DNA from 4 places in the Oceanobacillus iheyensis HTE831 genome. Region 2 is predicted to be linked to each of the others. Evidence: riboswitches for the same ligand, from Rfam matches in the RefSeq annotation. Region 2 holds a riboswitch; each other region holds the start of a gene.
What was found. A riboswitch is a leader RNA that binds a small molecule or an ion and turns the genes downstream of it on or off. The one in region 2 is predicted to bind S-adenosylmethionine.
Positions count from the first base shown of each region.

Region 1: linked by a shared signal. The riboswitch ahead of OB_RS15545 (O-acetylhomoserine aminocarboxypropyltransferase/cysteine synthase family protein) and the one ahead of OB_RS16955 (iron-containing alcohol dehydrogenase family protein) in region 2 are both predicted to bind S-adenosylmethionine.
Region 3: linked by a shared signal. The riboswitch ahead of OB_RS03765 (homocysteine S-methyltransferase family protein) and the one ahead of OB_RS16955 (iron-containing alcohol dehydrogenase family protein) in region 2 are both predicted to bind S-adenosylmethionine.
Region 4: linked by a shared signal. The riboswitch ahead of metK (methionine adenosyltransferase) and the one ahead of OB_RS16955 (iron-containing alcohol dehydrogenase family protein) in region 2 are both predicted to bind S-adenosylmethionine.

Region 1 is NC_004193.1:3,159,706-3,164,091, reverse strand. Features, by position in the region: gene OB_RS15545 (O-acetylhomoserine aminocarboxypropyltransferase/cysteine synthase family protein) at 137-1,807, opposite strand; SAM riboswitch class I at 1,910-2,019, opposite strand; gene rarD (EamA family transporter RarD) at 2,098-3,009, opposite strand; gene OB_RS18435 (hypothetical protein) at 3,376-3,534, shown strand; gene megL (methionine gamma-lyase) at 3,572-4,386, shown strand, end outside.
Region 2 is NC_004193.1:3,464,062-3,468,447, reverse strand. Features, by position in the region: gene OB_RS16965 (helix-turn-helix domain-containing protein) at 186-455, opposite strand; gene OB_RS16960 (AIPR family protein) at 537-1,730, shown strand; SAM riboswitch class I at 1,928-2,047, shown strand; gene OB_RS16955 (iron-containing alcohol dehydrogenase family protein) at 2,136-3,290, shown strand; gene OB_RS16950 (MetQ/NlpA family ABC transporter substrate-binding protein) at 3,287-4,108, shown strand; gene OB_RS16945 (methionine ABC transporter ATP-binding protein) at 4,148-4,386, shown strand, end outside.
Region 3 is NC_004193.1:724,807-729,192, reverse strand. Features, by position in the region: gene OB_RS03775 (YfcC family protein) at 1-241, shown strand, start outside; gene OB_RS03770 (hypothetical protein) at 396-611, shown strand; gene OB_RS03765 (homocysteine S-methyltransferase family protein) at 937-1,986, opposite strand; SAM riboswitch class I at 2,062-2,167, opposite strand; gene OB_RS03760 (DUF1801 domain-containing protein) at 2,628-3,056, shown strand; gene OB_RS03755 (thiolase family protein) at 3,058-4,242, opposite strand; gene OB_RS03750 (acyl-CoA dehydrogenase family protein) at 4,262-4,386, opposite strand, start outside.
Region 4 is NC_004193.1:2,363,390-2,367,775, reverse strand. Features, by position in the region: gene pckA (phosphoenolpyruvate carboxykinase (ATP)) at 474-2,057, opposite strand; SAM riboswitch class I at 2,263-2,373, shown strand; gene metK (methionine adenosyltransferase) at 2,547-3,743, shown strand; gene OB_RS11900 (sigma-70 family RNA polymerase sigma factor) at 3,998-4,386, shown strand, end outside.

The DNA.
Region 1 (4,386 bases), 300 kb from region 2:
TATAGCTTTGTTGTCTGTGAAAGATTGGAAATCCAAGTTATTTTCAAAAAAAATAGCCTTCATTATGGAAGGCTACTTTATTTATATATATTTTATTACCCAAATAAAATGAAATGTAAACTCATTTTGTTTGTTATTATATCTTAATTGGTTGTCTTGACTCTTCACCATTACGAAGTTGTAGTGCGATTTTTGCTGGAGATTGATTGGTTATTACAATAGCATCTTTTAATGCAGTGGACTGTCTATCCGATGCAAATACAATGGTATCTGTCGGTACTTCTCCCTCGATAGATTGGACTGTCTCATCAAACCAGATAGCATCAACCTCTGTATTTAGATCACGTAACGATGTCACTGGTACTACTTCATACCCTAGCGTTTCAAGTGGTGCTAGTTGATCTTGGTCTATTTGAAGTGTAGCTATTACTTTTTTTCTCACTCCATTGCTTCGATCGAATGGAGAGTGAAGTAACCATTGTACTGCAATTTCTTCTTGGGTCGGTTTATTTGTATGTGATTTACCAGTAGCTTTCTCAATTGCTTGGTCAAGATCAGCGATAATATCATCGATGGACTCCAGACCTACGGATAATCGTACTAATTCTTCAGTTACGCCACTTAATGCTAAGTCATCTTCGTTTAATTGTTGATGCGTGGTAGATGCCGGATGAATAATAAGGGATTTTGCATCTCCTACATTTGCAACATGTGACCACAATGAAACATTATCTATTAATGTTCGTCCCGCTTCTCGACCACCAGATATTCCAAAAGTGATAATAGATCCGAAGCTTTGTTTCAAATATTTACCTGCCAGTTCATGAGATGGATGCTCTTCTAATCCTGGATAGTTCACCCATTCGACAGCAGGATGTGCTTGTAAATATTTCGCTAATTGCAATGCATTATCGGTATGTTGTTTAATGCGTAAGTGTAATGTCTCCAATCCTTGCAATAGCAGAAAAGCATTTTGTGGGCTTAGTGAAGCTCCAATATCACGTAATAATTGCACTCTAAGTTTTGTAATGTATGCTGCTGCCCCAAGGTCAACGTATTTTAATCCATTATAACTTTCATCAGGTTCTGCAAAGTCTTGGAAACGATCGTTATTCCAATCAAATCGACCACTATCAACCACGACACCACCAATGGTTGTTCCATGTCCTCCAATCCATTTTGTTGCAGAGTGAACAACAATATCTGCACCCCAAGTTAATGGCTTTGTTACATAAGGTGTAGCAAAGGTATTATCAATAATTAACGGTACACCATGCTTATGTGCTACTTCAGAAACTTTTTCGATATCAAATACATAGAGGCTAGGATTCGTAATAATTTCACCGAAAACTGCTTTCGTCTTATCCGTAATAGCATCATCAATCGCTTGAGGATCTGTTCCATCCACAAACTTCACATTAATTCCGTAACGAGGGAGGGTGTTAGCAAATAGATTGAACGTACCACCGTATAAGTTGCTGTCAGCAACAATTTCATCTCCAGAACCAGCAATATTAAGAATCGCTAACGTAATTGCCGCCATACCAGAAGAGGTAGCAACTGCACCAATACCATCTTCAAGCTGAGTGATTCGCTGTTCAAAAGCATCTACAGTTGGATTCATAATTCGTGAATAAATATTTCCCGGTTCTGCTAAACCAAATAAATTTTGTGCATGTTCGGTATCTCGGAACACATAGGACGTAGTTTGATAAATTGGAACTGCACGTGAACCAGTTGATGGGTCTGGTTCCTGTCCTCCATGAAGTAAGATTGTTTCTGCTTGCAAAGATTGAAATTTAGACATCGTGTTTCCTCCTTGAATTTATTATTTTTAAAGTAATAAGAGAAGGATTAAAAAAAGCCCCCTTCATAAGAAGAGGACTTTGTCTGTTTAAAACCGAACCTCCTCTTATCTTCCAGACGATGAAGTCTGTAGGATTTAGCACCTTTCAATAGCAATTGCTACAGGTTGCCGGGCTTCGCAGGGCCTATTCCCTCCACCACTCTTGATAAGAGATTTGCTTATTAAATTGTTAAAAGTATATCTTGTTTACTTGTTGATTGTCAACAGTAAATTTAAAATTATTTAAAAATTCATGTATTGAATGCTTTTTTTCGTCGTGATTGTTTATATATGCTATAGATATAGATTGCTAGTGCTAACCATATAAATAAGAATGTAATCATATGGTGGGTCGTGAATGATTCCTCATATAAAAATACGCCGAGCAAGAACATCACAGTTGGTGCAACATACTGCAGGAACCCAACGGAAGCTAGTGGTATTCTTCTTGCGCCTGCAGCAAAAAGAAGTAGAGGAATAGCAGTCACAATTCCACCACCTATTAAGAACAGGTTTTCCATAGTCATTAAAGGATTTAATGAGAACCCTTGAGCTTGAGGAGCTATAAATATGTATATTATTGCAAGTGGTGTCATGACGAGTGTTTCTAATGTGAGCCCAAACATTGCACTGAGATCCAGGGTTTTCTTTAGGAAACCATAAATAGCGAAAGTAGTGGCTAATAATATAGATATCCATGGGAATATTCCATACCCGATTGTGAGATAAATAACTGCTACTCCAGCAAGAATGAATGAAAATATCTGTGCCTTGGTTGATGGTTCCTTTAAAATGATTAATCCTAATAATATACTTAAAATGGGATTTATATAGTAACCCAAACTAGCTTGCAGTACGTGCCCGCCGTTTACGGCAAATATAAATAAAAACCAATTGAGTGTAATAACAATCGATGCTGAAGTTATGGCAATAATTTTTTTGCGATCTTGTTTTATATGCCTTATTGTATGTACAAAATTCCGCCATTTACCTGACAGCATAACAAGCAAAATCATGAATACAAAACTCCAAATAATGCGATGTGCAAGTATCGTACCTGCTTCGATCGTGTTAATTTGTTTCCAATAAATTGGCAAGAAGCCCCAAAGTAAATAAGCACTAAATGTAAGAATCATACCTTGTTGGATTGATTTATTCCCCATAATTTTCCTTCTTTCTATAAATGCATTCTAGTTTCATATAATAATAGTCGGATTTTTGAAAGGAATCAATTATTTGAATTTATATTAAAGAAAACGCTTTCATAAATGTTGTAAATACTTTATTATTGAATTGATATGTTTATCTAAATGAGTAATTGTCCTAGGAAATATTTAACTATATGAGTCAATTTCATATCTGCTAAATTCAGTATAAAAAGCGAATGTTTTAGATATTTTTATATTTAATGTTCGGATTAAAGCAATAATTTGGCTTTGATTGTAATGAAAGACGGCGACTCCTGCAGGTACCGCGCGAGCTGAAGATCCACTTGAAAAGTGTTCTTCTTTTCAGTTAGCTAAAAACCGGTGCCTGCGGAAAGCGCCGTCTGCAATGAAAATCAAATAACGCAATATACGGATTTTACACCAATTATATTAATTATGAAATTTATTCATATAAGTAGTAATACATTAAAAGAACATAAATATCAGGGGTTAGGTGTTACGATCGATCAGTTAGGCTAGAAAGAAACAACCTATTCTATATAAGAGGGGGATTTTAATGAAATATAAACATATGGAGACTTCAGTTATTCATGAAGGATACGACTCAACACAGATGCTTGGGAGCTTGACTCCTCCAATATTTCAAACGTCAACATACACCTTTGACTCGGCAGAACAAGGGGAAGCACGATTTGCCGCAGAGGAAGAAGGATATATCTATTCTCGTTTAGGTAATCCAACTGTGCGCATTTTAGAAGAGAAAATTGCAGCATTAGAAGGCGGAGAGCGAGGGTTAGCTTTTTCATCTGGAATGGCGGCGGTATCTGCTATTTTATTTGCATTAACAAAAGCTAATGATCATATTATTTGCTCTTCAGGATTATATGGTTGTACTTATGGATTGTTATCAATGATGAAAGAAAAATATAATATTAAAACGGATTATTCCAATATGTCATCCGAACAGGAATTGGAAAATCAGATAACGAAAGAAACAGTATTAATCTATGTGGAAACACCGATTAATCCTACCATGCAAGTAATTGATTTAGAATTAGTTGTGAAAGTAGCTAAGAAGCATCAACTTTTAGTAGTGGTAGATAATACTTTTTCCTCACCTTACTTGCAACGTCCTTTAGAGATAGGATGTGATTTTGTTATTCATAGTGCAACGAAGTATATTAGTGGACATGGTGATGTGATTGCAGGACTTGCGGTTGGAAAAAAAGATATCATGGATACCATTGCTTTAACTACGCAAAAAGATATTGGCGGAGTTTTGTCTCCTTTTGATGCTTGGTTATTGATTCGAGGATTAAAAACATTACCATTGCGAATGGATAGACATAGTAGTAACGCAGAAAAAATAGT
Region 2 (4,386 bases):
GAAAGAACACGTCCTGCAAGACCCTTTTTGTGTTTGATCATGAGTAAAGCATTAAATAATCTTATGCTTATACAGATTTATCTAAAGCTCTCCAGTTTTTATAGGAGGATTTTAACTTATATACAGTAATAGATTGTAAAGAGGTTCTAGAAATAATAAATTATTTTAAGAATAAAGTTAAACCATCAATTATCAAATATGCTAACTATAAACAAATCCAATAATTCTTCTAGATCTTTTTCTCCGAATACACTATTTCTATAAATTTTAATTATTGCTTCAATAGTCATACGGTTGTATCCATTTTCATAATTGCTGATTGTTTTAACAGATACATCCATGAGTTCAGCTAAGTCTGATATTGTCATTTTATTATGTTCACGCAATTCCCTTAATTTTAATCCCATTTTATAATAAGGGTCATTAATAAATTTATTTTTTTGTCTTTTAACCATAATTCAGGTACCATGGTTCCTTCCAAATAATTCTATTTAACAATATAATCTAAGTATAACAAAATATTAGGAGGAATTAAGTTGAAAAACAATAAATTTAGATTTAATTATAAAAAATATTCAAAATTAAAAAGTCCATATGAAGGTGATAATAGAGAAGTTTATCATTTGTGGGTAGACATTGAACAAATTCCAAGTGGATTTCCGACAGAGGTAAACCCTAGAGATGTAAAAACAAATACTAAAGTATATAGAAGAATAAAGGACGCTTTAACAGAGAGTACTCAATCTTTTTTTGTGAATAATAGAGGAATCTTAATTTCAGCTAAAAGTATTGGTATAGATGCTGTTACAAATGAAATTACACTTGATTTAGGTAGTGTTGATCAAACTGAAAAATATGGCGTTTTAGACGGAGGGCACACTTATCACGCTATAATAAAAAATAAGAAAAAGTTAGATCCAGATGAAAAACAATACGTACATCTAGAGATAATGAATAATGTAATTGAAATAGATGAATTATCGGCAGCTAGAAATACAAGTGTGCAAGTTTCAGACAAAGCTATAGCTGAATTGGCAAACAAGTTTGAATTTGTGAAAGAAAGTATTGAGAACGAACCATTTTCAAAAGATATTGCATACAGAGAAAACGAAGATAAGCGATTAGATACGGTAGATTTAGTAAGGTTGATGTATGCTTTCAATAAGTTTAAATATAAAGATAATAGTAATCAACCAATACAAGCTTATAGTGGTAAAGCGCAAGTTTTAAAAGATTATTTAGCTAATTATGACGGTACAACCAACAATTCTAGAAACGATTATGAACATATTGCTCCTTTATTACCAGAAATAGTGAAATTATACGATAAAATTGAATTAGAGATGGTAGAAGGTTATAAATTATCTAACCCAAAAGGACAGTTTGGAAAAGTTAAAGGTGTTGATAGAAAGGATAAAGGGGCGACTACAAGATATTATCAGAATCCTACACTTTATCATATAACACAGGGGTTTATATTCCCTATACTAGCGGCTTTTAGAGCTTTAATAGAAATAAAAGATAGTAATGTGCTAGAGTGGAGTGTTGATCCTTTGAGTGTATGGGAAAAAAGTAAATCTAAATTAGTTAATAATACAGTTGAGATGTCCAGACAATTAGGTAATAATCCTCAAAGTACAGGGAAAAGTAGTGCTCTTTGGTTACAAAATTATGATGCAATAAATTCTACAAAACTTCAAATACAAATTGAGATGTTACAAAGTAAGTGATTTCAATTAGGTAATAAAAAAAGGAGTTAATTTACCTCCTTTTTTTCTTTAATATATTCCCTTTTTAGATATATACATATATATGTAATTGGATGCTTATTCTGTCTTAAATGAGTTTTCAACTAGTATCCAAATCCCTTATTGACAATTAGTAAAAACCGTAATAGTATGATAATTAAAATTTAATACGCTAATATCTCTTATTGAGAGTGGCTGAGGGACTGGCCCTGTGACGCCCGGCAACCGTTCATCGTAATTCCAGTGATGAATAGGTGCTAAATCCTGCAAAATACGGACAGTATTTTGAGAAATAAGAGAGGTGATGAATGACTTACGTAGTGTAATGTTATGCCTCTCGATTTCACATCGGGAGGCATTTTTTAGTTTCCCGGAAAAATTCACAACATGAGAAAAGAGGAAGGATTTATGTCCACATCGATTGTAAAAGGAGCTCCGGGTCATTATCGGATTGGCGCGGATGTCTTGGAGGAAATTCCTGTACTGCTTGAAGAACTGTCAGTTAATCGTATACAAGTTATCGCAGGGAAGAGATCATGGCAGGCGGCAAAGCCGTATTTGCCTTTTGTATTAGTGAAGCAAGTAGAAGCGAATATCATCTTTATTGACGGTCATACCACGCTAGAAAAAGCGGATAAAATAGCGGATCAGCTTCACCAACATGCGATTGATGCCGTAATTGGTATAGGTGGCGGGACTGCACTGGATATAACGAAAGCCGCAGCTGCTAAAGCAGAGGTTAAATCGGTTTTAATTCCGACAATTGCTGCGACCTGTGCTGCATGGACACCGCTTAGTGTCTTTTACGACAGTAATGGAGCATTTACACACTATACGTATTTTCCATTAGCGACGACACTTGTATTAGTAGAGCCGGCGATTATTGCGCATGCTCCTATCGAATACTTACGAGCGGGGATTGGTGATACGCTGGCAAAATTTTATGAAGCCGACGCATTAATCGAGAGTTTTTACCCGAATGAAGAAGTGCCTGTTCCCGTGAAAGTTTCCCAATTCTCCGCTAGTATTTGTCGAGATGTATTGCTGGAAGACGGAAAAGCAGCACTCGATGCCGTCCGGGATAAACAAGTGACACCGGCATTAATCCGTGTTATCGAGGCGATTATTATAACAGGCGGAATGGTAGGCGGATTTGGCGATAAGGCAGGGCGAATTGCCGGGGCACATTCACTACATAATGGATTAACGGAAGCCAGCGAGGCTCAACACTTCTTGCACGGGGAGCTTGTGGCATACGGCATCCTTGGTCAATTGGCATTCGAACAAAAAGAAGAAGAGCTTTTGCGATTACTCGATTTTTATGATCAATGGCAGTTGCCATCTAGTTTACAGGAGATCGGTATTGATATAACTAATACTGATCTCGTCGAAAGGATTATTCAGAAAGCAATTCTGCCGCAAGAGTCGATACATTTTATGAACCGGGAAGTGACGGCGGAATCTTTAGCAAGTGCGTTACAGCAAGTAGAGAAAAATAATCAAATCTATTACAAGGAAAAAAGAGGAGAGAAAACATCATGAAAAAAGGATTATTAACAGCGATCGTATTTTTAGCAGTAGCACTTTTGGCTGCATGTGGCAGTGAAGAATCTAGCGGGGCAAGTGAAGGGTTGTACGATGATGAAAAATTAGTCATCGGTGTAACGGCAGGACCACATGAAGAGATTCTTGAGAAAGTAACAGAACTAGCAGAAGAGGAAGGCATTAATATCGAGACGGAGGTGTTCACGGATTATGTGATGCCAAATGTTGCATTAGATGAAGGGGAACTCGATTTAAATATATTCCAAACAGAACCGTATTTTAATGCTATTAGAGAAGATAGAAACCTAGACTTAGTGAAATCATTTGATACGGTGACTTTCCCGATGGGGATTTATTCATTAGATGTCGGTGATGTGTCTGAATTGCCAGAGGGAGCAACAATCGGACTGCCTAGTGATCCAACCAATAGCGGTCGTGCACTTTTATTATTTGAACAAGCTGGTTTAATCGAGTTGGATCCGGAGACGGGGATTAATTCCACTGTTCGTGATATTGAAAAGAATAACGGCAATTATGAATTTGTGGAACTCGATTCTGCGCAGATTGCACGTCAGTTAGAGGAATTGGATGCGGCAGCGATTAATACGAATTTCGCCATCGAAGCTGGATTTACTCCAACGGAAGACGCTATTTTCATCGAGCCAAAAGATTCACCTTATATTAACCATGCGGCTGTCAGAGCGGAAAATGAAGACGATGAAATCATCCAAAAACTAGCAGATATTTATCGCAGTGAAGAAGTCAAAACATTTATCGAAGAAGAATTTGGCGGATCGCTCGTTCCTTCGTGGTAAGGATTTTGGCAAAGTGCGTAACGGAAGGAGCATAAACAAATGATTGAATTAACCAACATCACAAAGACATTTGCAGGAAAACAAGGAGATATTCAGGCATTGAAAGATGTTTCTTTATCTGTTGGAAAAGGAGAAATCTATGGCGTGATCGGCTATAGTGGCGCAGGAAAGAGTACACTTATTCGTTGTGTGAATTTACTGGAGCAGCCAGATCAGGGATCGGTAAAAGTGAATGATGTAGAATTAACCACGTTGAAATCAGGAAAACTCCGTGAAAC
Region 3 (4,386 bases), 890 kb from region 2:
ATCTCCATTAGCTGACATGATTGGGGTAACTAGACAAGTTGCTGTTCAATCTTATCAATTTGGGGATGGACTCACTAATTTAATCTTTCCTACGTCAGGAATTCTTATGGCTAGTCTTGCTGTAGCTAAAGTACCTTATACAAAATGGCTAAAATGGGTATTCCCTCTATTTCTTATATGGCTAGTAATTGCAATTATAGCTTTAATAATAGGAGTTCTCATTGAATGGGGTCCTATGTAGACAGTAAAACACATCATTCCCATTAAAATATAATCATTCCTGAATAAATAGTTAGGTGTAATTACCTAATTATTTATTCAAGCTAGTTGATATCCTTCAATATATACCGATATAAGAATATATAAACAACTAAATTAGCGAGGAATGATGAGTAATGTCATTTAAGATTCCTCCCTACACTTCAAAGTACAAATTAATTGCTACTTACCGAAGTAATGGGGATACCTGGCTTGCCATGTTAATCGATGAAGAGCCATTAAATTTTAAATGGAATGATATTGAAAGTATCCAGGATTTAGAGTTAAAAAATTATCTATATTCATTGCAATCCGAAATAGAGGCAGGAACATATGAAGTAGAAAATCACTAAGATTTAGGACACAACAGTGAGGTTTAACTTTTTATACGGAGCAGCAAGATTTATTTCAAAAAAATGAAAGGAAAATGGAAGATATACGTAAAACTCTACGGGAGGAAAAAGGGATGAGGAGACTGACAACCACCCGTAGAAGATCGCGTATGAATTTTCCATTATTCCAGTTCATCATATAATGATTACACGCCTTAAATTCTTATGTTTCTCTTCTTTTCACGTTCAAGTTAGAGGATTTATCTGTCTCCCTCATAATTGCCACACCCATCAACCTCTTTGATTTTTCCAATACGCTAATAAATCCTCCAGAGAAATGACGATATTATGCCTTGAATCGATAACCTACGTTATGCTCTTTTAAACTTTTATCCTTACCAAACAAGAAATGTTTCTCCATGTCAGGAGAATAAGGAGAATTAACGGTCTCTTTCCCAACAGACTCTGCAACAGCTCTTAGCATAGCTGGAGAAGCCCCACAGCATAATCCGATATAATTAACACCGATTTCTTTTGCTTCTTTAGCCCATGCTGCCAGTTCATAACGGTTATGGTACAGTGGATCTAATGCAGTTGGAAAAGTGGTCTCAGTAGGGAGATGACAGCTACACCCACCATCAGGTAAATTGAAAAAAGTCGGATGCTCATTTGATGTACGATATGGAATAGGTAATGCACCTACATAACCGTCTACATGCTGTCTAATTTTTGCGATATAAGGCTGCATTGTATCTGGACCTCGGAAACAATTCATGCCAACAACAAGGGCTCCTTTTTCCGATAATATCTTACACGATTCTTCTACTGTATAGCAATCTCTTAAGATGTTCTCTCCCATTAATCCTAGTGTGATGACAGCTGGCAAGTCTTTTTTCAATATTTCTTCCAAAGCAATCTCTGCCTCTTCATGATAATAGAACGTTTCCCCATTTATAAAATCAACGTCTTCTTCTTTACTCCACTGTGCCATTTCGGCAAACATCTCTCTCACTTTATGTTTGCTTGATTCATCATTAGGGTCAAAGATATTTGTATTAGAAATATTTCCTGCAACTAATGCTTCTTCCTGTGGATGTTCTTTGGCTACTTCTTTCGCTAAACGAATAGCACTTCTGTTCAACGGTTCTAGTAATTGTTCCTTACCAATAATACGCATTTTCTCTCGATGTGCATTATATGTAAATGCTAATACAACATCCGAACCAGCGTTCATAAAATCACGATACGTCTGTTTTAACGCATCCGGATTTTCAAGGGCTACTTCTGGTACAAACGAACCTGCCTGTAAGTACCCCCTCCTCTCTAATTCAAATAAATACCCTTCTCCTGCTATTACCGTGCCTTCTTGCAAACGTCTTTGTAAACTCCGCTTCATAATAATCTCCTCCTATTCTAAAAATCAAAAAACCCCTCTTCTAAAAGTAAGAAGAAGGGTTAAAATACATAGCTCTTCTTATCTTTAAGGCTTGTAAGCCTATTGGAATTAGCACCATACCTTATCTAGGCTGGTTGCTGAGACTTCATCGGGCCAATCCCTCCATCTCTCTTGATAAGTCTAACTATATTAAATTTTTAAAAAATTAACTTTATAATATTCTAACTGATAACATTAAAATAATCAATAGTGAAATTTATTATAATTTAGAAAAGCTGATTTTTGTTCGTAGTGAAAGGTTGTAAATCAAGCTCAACATAACCAATCGTAAAATATAGCAAATTGAAAGAAAACCAAGAGCTATTATTGCAAAGAACCAGCACACACTTTTTATAAGATACTTGGTTATTAGAGCGCTTCTATTCACCAATTCCCTAGTATTTTTCTAGATTTTTGGGCATTAGAGCGCTTCTAGAAAAGGACTTTTCTTTTACTAGTTAGTTGGATCGGTGAATGGCAGCAAAAAAGCGATTCGACTGAACGAAAAAATCAAGCAGCGCAACATTTTTATAAAGATAGTTTATTAATTATACGATTCGTTTGTTATACTATTATCAATCATAGTAGGAGGAGCGATGAAAATGTATGAACTAAAAACAAAAGAAACAGAAAACAGTGTTATTCAATTCATCGAAAGTATCGATCATGTTCAAAAGAAAGAAGATGCTTATCAATTATTAGATATATTTACCGAATCTACTGAGTATCCAGCAAAGATGTGGGGAACAAGTATTATTGGTTTTGGAAAATACAAATATAAATACGCTTCTGGCCACTCGGGTGAATCTTTAATGGTAGGATATTCTCCTAGAAAATCAAAAATCAGTCTCTATCTCTCAACAGAAGTTTCTCAAGATAATGAATTATTGACAGATTTAGGGAAGTACACTACAGGAAAATCATGCGTCTACATTAATAAACTCAGTGATATTAATCTGGATACTTTACGTCATTTAATTAAGAAATCTCTCAATCATATACAATCAACATATCCTGATAATGCAAAATAGCTTAGCATTGTTCAATTAATATTGCCATTCCTTGACCGCCACCAGCGCACAAGGTAGCTATGCCATATTGTTGTTTTCTTCGAATTAACTCATAGATTAATGTCGTAATTATCCGTGTTCCTGTAGCACCGACCGGATGACCTAATGCAATTGCACCACCATTAACATTTACTTTTTCATAATCCAAACCTAGTTGGCGGATGACAGCGATACTTTGAGAGGCAAATGCTTCATTTAATTCTATTAAATCTATGTCTTGCAATGTTTTATTCGTTCGTTTAAGTAATTGATTGACTGCGGGTACTGGTCCAATCCCCATCATTTCAGGAGACACACCTGCTGTACTCCAGTCTATAATTCTTGCGAGTGGTTTCAACCCAAGATGTTTGGCCCGTGACTCTTTCATGATTACCAGAGCTGACGCCCCATCATTTCTGCCACAAGCATTACCTGCCGTCACCGTACCGTCTGCTTCAAATACCGGTTTTAGACTTGCTAGTTTCTCTAAAGATGTATCAAGTCGAGGATATTCATCTACTGCAAATACAGATGTTTGTTTCTTTTCCTTAACTTCGATAGGGGCTATCTCTTTTTTAAATCGTCCTGTTTCGATGGCTTTTTTTGCTCTGTGCTGGCTTTCTAATGCAAATGCATCTTGATCTTCTCTTGATATTTTATATTTCCTAGCAACATTCTCAGCGGTAATTCCCATTGATAGGCTCTTACCATAGATTTCTGGAGGTTGTTGTCCTGCTTCTAAATTAGAATCTACGATAGTTGTTCGATCCCCTCCAAATCTAGTATTTCGTAAATATATTGGAGATCGGCTCATACTCTCTGCTCCCCCCGCTACTACAATATCAGCTTGATTGCTTAGAATTTGTTGCACTCCGGATGTCACTGCTTGAATTCCAGAAGCACATAATCTATTTACCGTGAAAGCAGTAACTTGTTCAGGAATACCAGCTCTTAGTGCTGCGACTCTAGCAATATTCGATGATTCTGTTGATTGTCTTACTTCTCCTAAAATAACCTCATCTATATGATCAGCAGGAAGATTGACTCTTCTCAATGATTCTTTCACTACATGGCTTGCTAGGAAACCAGATGATATGTTTTTCAATGATTGGCCATATGCTCCAATTGGCGTTCTAATTGCACTAACAATAACGATCGGATCCTCCACCTTTATACCTCCCTGCTTCTTATCTGTTGCTATAGTGTTTTTTCAATTGTCCTGCAATAATATTCTTCTGAATTTCCGATGTTCCTTCATAAATCCGAGTAATACGCGCATCTCTATAATATCGTTCCACTGGAAAATCAGATA
Region 4 (4,386 bases), 1.1 Mb from region 2:
TGCGCCCAAATATAAATATGTGTCAAAAGCATTTCTCACCGCTAAGCGACGCCGAACTGGACTGAGCCTTCAGAGATAAACGAATCTCCGAAAGGAAAGAGGAAGATGAGTTATCGAAGGAAGGGGAGGGAAGTTGCGAAGTCGCTGGTGAGCAATGCTGGCCAAGTCAAAAGCATTTCTCACCGTTAAGCGACGCTGAACTGGACTGAGCCTTCAGAGATAAACGAATCTCCGAAAGGAAAGAGGAAGATGAGTTATCGAAGGAAGGGGAGGGAAGTTGCGAAGTCGGTGGTGAGCAATGCTAGCCAAGTCAAAAGCATTTCTCACCGCTAAGCGACGCCGAACTGGACCGAGCCTTCAGAGATAAACGAATAAAAAACCAGCCTCGTATTGAGACTGGTTGTTCGCAAATATCGAACGAGTACTTCACTCATTTATATTAATCCTTAATGGGATGAGTAAACATGTTTAAATTATCCTTTATATAAAGGACCAGCTTGCTTAATCGTTTCACTAGCTAGAGTGAATTTCTTAAAGTTTTCGTGGAATTTTAATGCAAGTGTTTGTGCTTCTTTCATATATGCTTCTTTATTACCCCATGTCTGTTTAGGTACTAATAATTCATCAGGGACTCCAGGAACATGAGCAGGAATCTGTAAACCGAAAATTTCATCAGTGATTGTTTCTATAGAATTTAATTCTCCTTCTAATGCAGAGTGAACCATTGCTCTGGTGAAGGAAAGTTTAATACGGTCACCCACTCCATATGATCCGCCAGTCCATCCGGTATTAATCAAAAATACATTTGTATCAAACATATCAATTTTCTTTCCAAGCATTTCTGCATATTTAGATGGAGCTAATGGTAAGAATGGAGAACCAAAACAAGCAGAGAAAGTAGCTAGTGGTTCTGTTACTCCTCGTTCTGTTCCTGCTAATTTACTTGTATATCCGCTTAGAAAATGATACATCGCTTGTTCTTTTGTCAGTTTGCTAATCGGAGGCAATGTGCCTGATGCGTCAGCAGTTAAGAAAATAATTGTATTTGGATGCCCTGCAACACTAGGATTAATAATATTGTCTATATTCTCTAAAGGATAAGCAGCACGTGTGTTTTCTGTTAATGAAGTATCATCATAATCGGGTTCTCTGCTATTGTCATTTAAAATCACATTCTCTAACACAGTACCGTAACGGATTGCGTTATAAATTTGTGGTTCCTTTTCTTCTGAGAGATTGATACATTTCGCATAACAACCGCCTTCAATATTGAATACACCATTTGGACTCCAACCATGTTCGTCATCACCGATTAATTTTCGGTAGGGGTCTGCGGATAATGTCGTTTTCCCGGTACCTGATAACCCGAAAAATAATGCAACGTCACCTTCCTGGCCTACATTAGCGGAGCAATGCATAGAAAGCACATCTTGCTGTGGTAATAAATAATTCATCACAGAAAAAATGGACTTTTTAATTTCTCCGGCATATTCAGTACCACCGATAAGTACAATTCTTTTCTTAAAAGAAATTAATATAAATGTTTCTGAATTTGTTCCATCAATAGCTGGATCAGCCTTAAATCCTGGAGCTGAAATAACTGTAAATTCTGCTTGGTGATTGTTTAATTCCTCTTCCGTTGGAGTAATGAATAGTTGTCTAGAAAATAAATTATGCCAAGCATATTCATTAATCACTTGAATAGGGAGTCGGTAAGTATGATCAGACCCCGCAAATCCTTGAAATTTAAATATTTCTTGTTTTTCATTTAAATAAGAAATCACTTTAGATAATAATTGGTTGAATACTTCCTCCTGGATGGGTTTATTAACTTTACCCCAGTTAACATGTTGATCCGAAACTTCATCTTTAACGGTAAATTTATCTTCCGGAGATCGACCAGTATAAGTTCCTGTAGTGGCGCGTACTGCTCCGGTAGATGTAAGAATTCCTTCTTGTCTATACAGAATTTTTTCAACGAGCTGTGCTACCGATAGATTGTGGTGAATATGATTTGTTTGTAATTCTTTCATATAAGACTTATCAACAGTTTTCATGGTATAATCTCCTTACTATTAATTAGAGTAGTTTTAATCTCTTAACGATCCATATTTATTAAATCTGATTATTAGTATAACACATTAAAATAAATAGTCCATACTATATTAAAATTTATTTTATGCAATATATTTTTTGATGTGACAAGGCTTAAATTAGTTGACAGACAACTCACCTTTCGTTAATCTTAACCATGAACGGATACTCTTATTCAGAGTTGGTGGAGGGACAGACCCGATGAAGCCCAGCAACCATCACTACTGGTGAAAAGGTGCTAATCTGATGCAAGGATAATAGTTCCTTGAACAATAAGAGCGAAAGGCCATAATTCTTCCTTTCCTCATGTTATGAAGGAAAGGTTTTTTTGTTTTTATCTATAATTTTAGGTACCGCGTTTTTTAGTACGAGGTTCTTTTATTGGCACTTTGAATAGGATAGAAGTTATAAAGAGATCCGTACCAACATATATCAAAGGAGAGTTTAGCCTTATGGCTGCAAATCGACGTTTATTTACTTCAGAGTCAGTAACTGAGGGGCATCCAGATAAAATGTCTGACCAAATATCAGATGCTATTTTAGATGAAATTTTAAAGAAAGATCCAAACGCAAGGGTTGCATGTGAGACAACAGTAACTACAGGACTAGTTCTTGTATCAGGAGAAATTTCTACTTCTACTTATGTAGATATACCAGCCCTTGTTCGTGAAACAGTAAAAGAAATAGGGTATACACGTGCTAAATATGGTTTTGATTTTGAAACTTGCGCGGTATTAACTGCGATAGATGAACAGTCTGCAGATATTGCAGGAGGAGTAAATCAAGCACTTGAGGCACGACAAGGAAAAATGAGTGAGGAAGAAATTGATGCTATTGGAGCTGGCGACCAAGGGCTAATGTTTGGTTACGCATGTGATGAGACTGAAGAATTAATGCCTTTACCAATCTCATTAGCACATCAATTGTCCAAAAGGTTAGCGGATGTAAGAAAAGAAGGTATAGTAGATTATCTTCGTCCAGATGGAAAGACACAAGTAACTGTTGAGTATGATGAGAATGACAAGCCCGAACGTATAGATACAATCGTTATCTCTACACAACATCATTCAGAAATACAAAATGAGCAAATTGAAAGAGATATGATTGAAAAAGTCATTCAAGCGGTTGTTCCAAGCGAATTGTTAGATGATAAAACAAAATATTTTATAAATCCAACTGGTCGTTTTGTAATTGGAGGACCTCAAGGTGATGTAGGGCTGACAGGAAGAAAGATTATTGTAGACACGTACGGTGGTTATGCTAGACATGGCGGAGGTGCATTTAGTGGCAAAGACGCTACAAAAGTAGACCGTTCTGCAGCATATGCAGCTCGTTATGTTGCTAAGAATATAGTTGCCGCAGGACTTGCAAAATCTTGTGAGGTTCAATTAGCCTATGCCATTGGTGTCGCTCAACCTGTCTCCATTGCAGTTAATACATTTGGAACTGGAAAAGTAAGTGAAGACAGATTGGTAGAAGCAGTTAGAGAATTATTTGATCTCCGTCCAGCTGGTATTATCCGCATGTTAGATTTAAGAAAACCTATATACAAAAATACCGCAGCTTATGGTCACTTTGGTCGAAAAGATATCTTATTCCCATGGGAAAAAACAGACAAAACAGAAGAGCTTATTGCTCTAACTAAATAATTAAATGTTTAAAAAAACTATCATCTATCTTTAAGGTGGTAGTTTTTTTAGTTTATTAATCGAGTGGACCAACAGTTTGATTCCATTCGAAATTATTATTATGGCACTCATTTATCATAATAATTAATTTTTCAACTAGACATCAATTCTTAACAGAAATTTATAAAATTGACTTAATATACAGGAAAACTTTCATGAATTTTATCTGAAAGATATAAAATTATGTTGAATTCTTCTATTGAGTTTACTGATTTATGAAAAATCAAAGCTGCTTATTATGGTATTATGACAAAAAATATATTATACATTGCAAAGCAGGTGGTAGTATCATTGAACTAGTAGAAGAAGCACAAAAAGGGAATCAAGAATCATTTATGGCATTATTTCACAGTTATGAGAAAAATCTATACCGCATTGCGAATACATATGTAAAGAATTCTAATGATACATATGATGTAATTCAAGAAACAGCTTATCGAACATATGAAAAATTACCTGAGTTAAGAAATCCGCAATATTTTAAGACGTGGATCACAAAAATAACCATTAATTGTGCACTTGATACGATAAGGAAGAATAAAAAGATGATCATAATGGAACCAGAAAAAGTGTCTACAAAAGCTTATTATGATTTGGATATTCC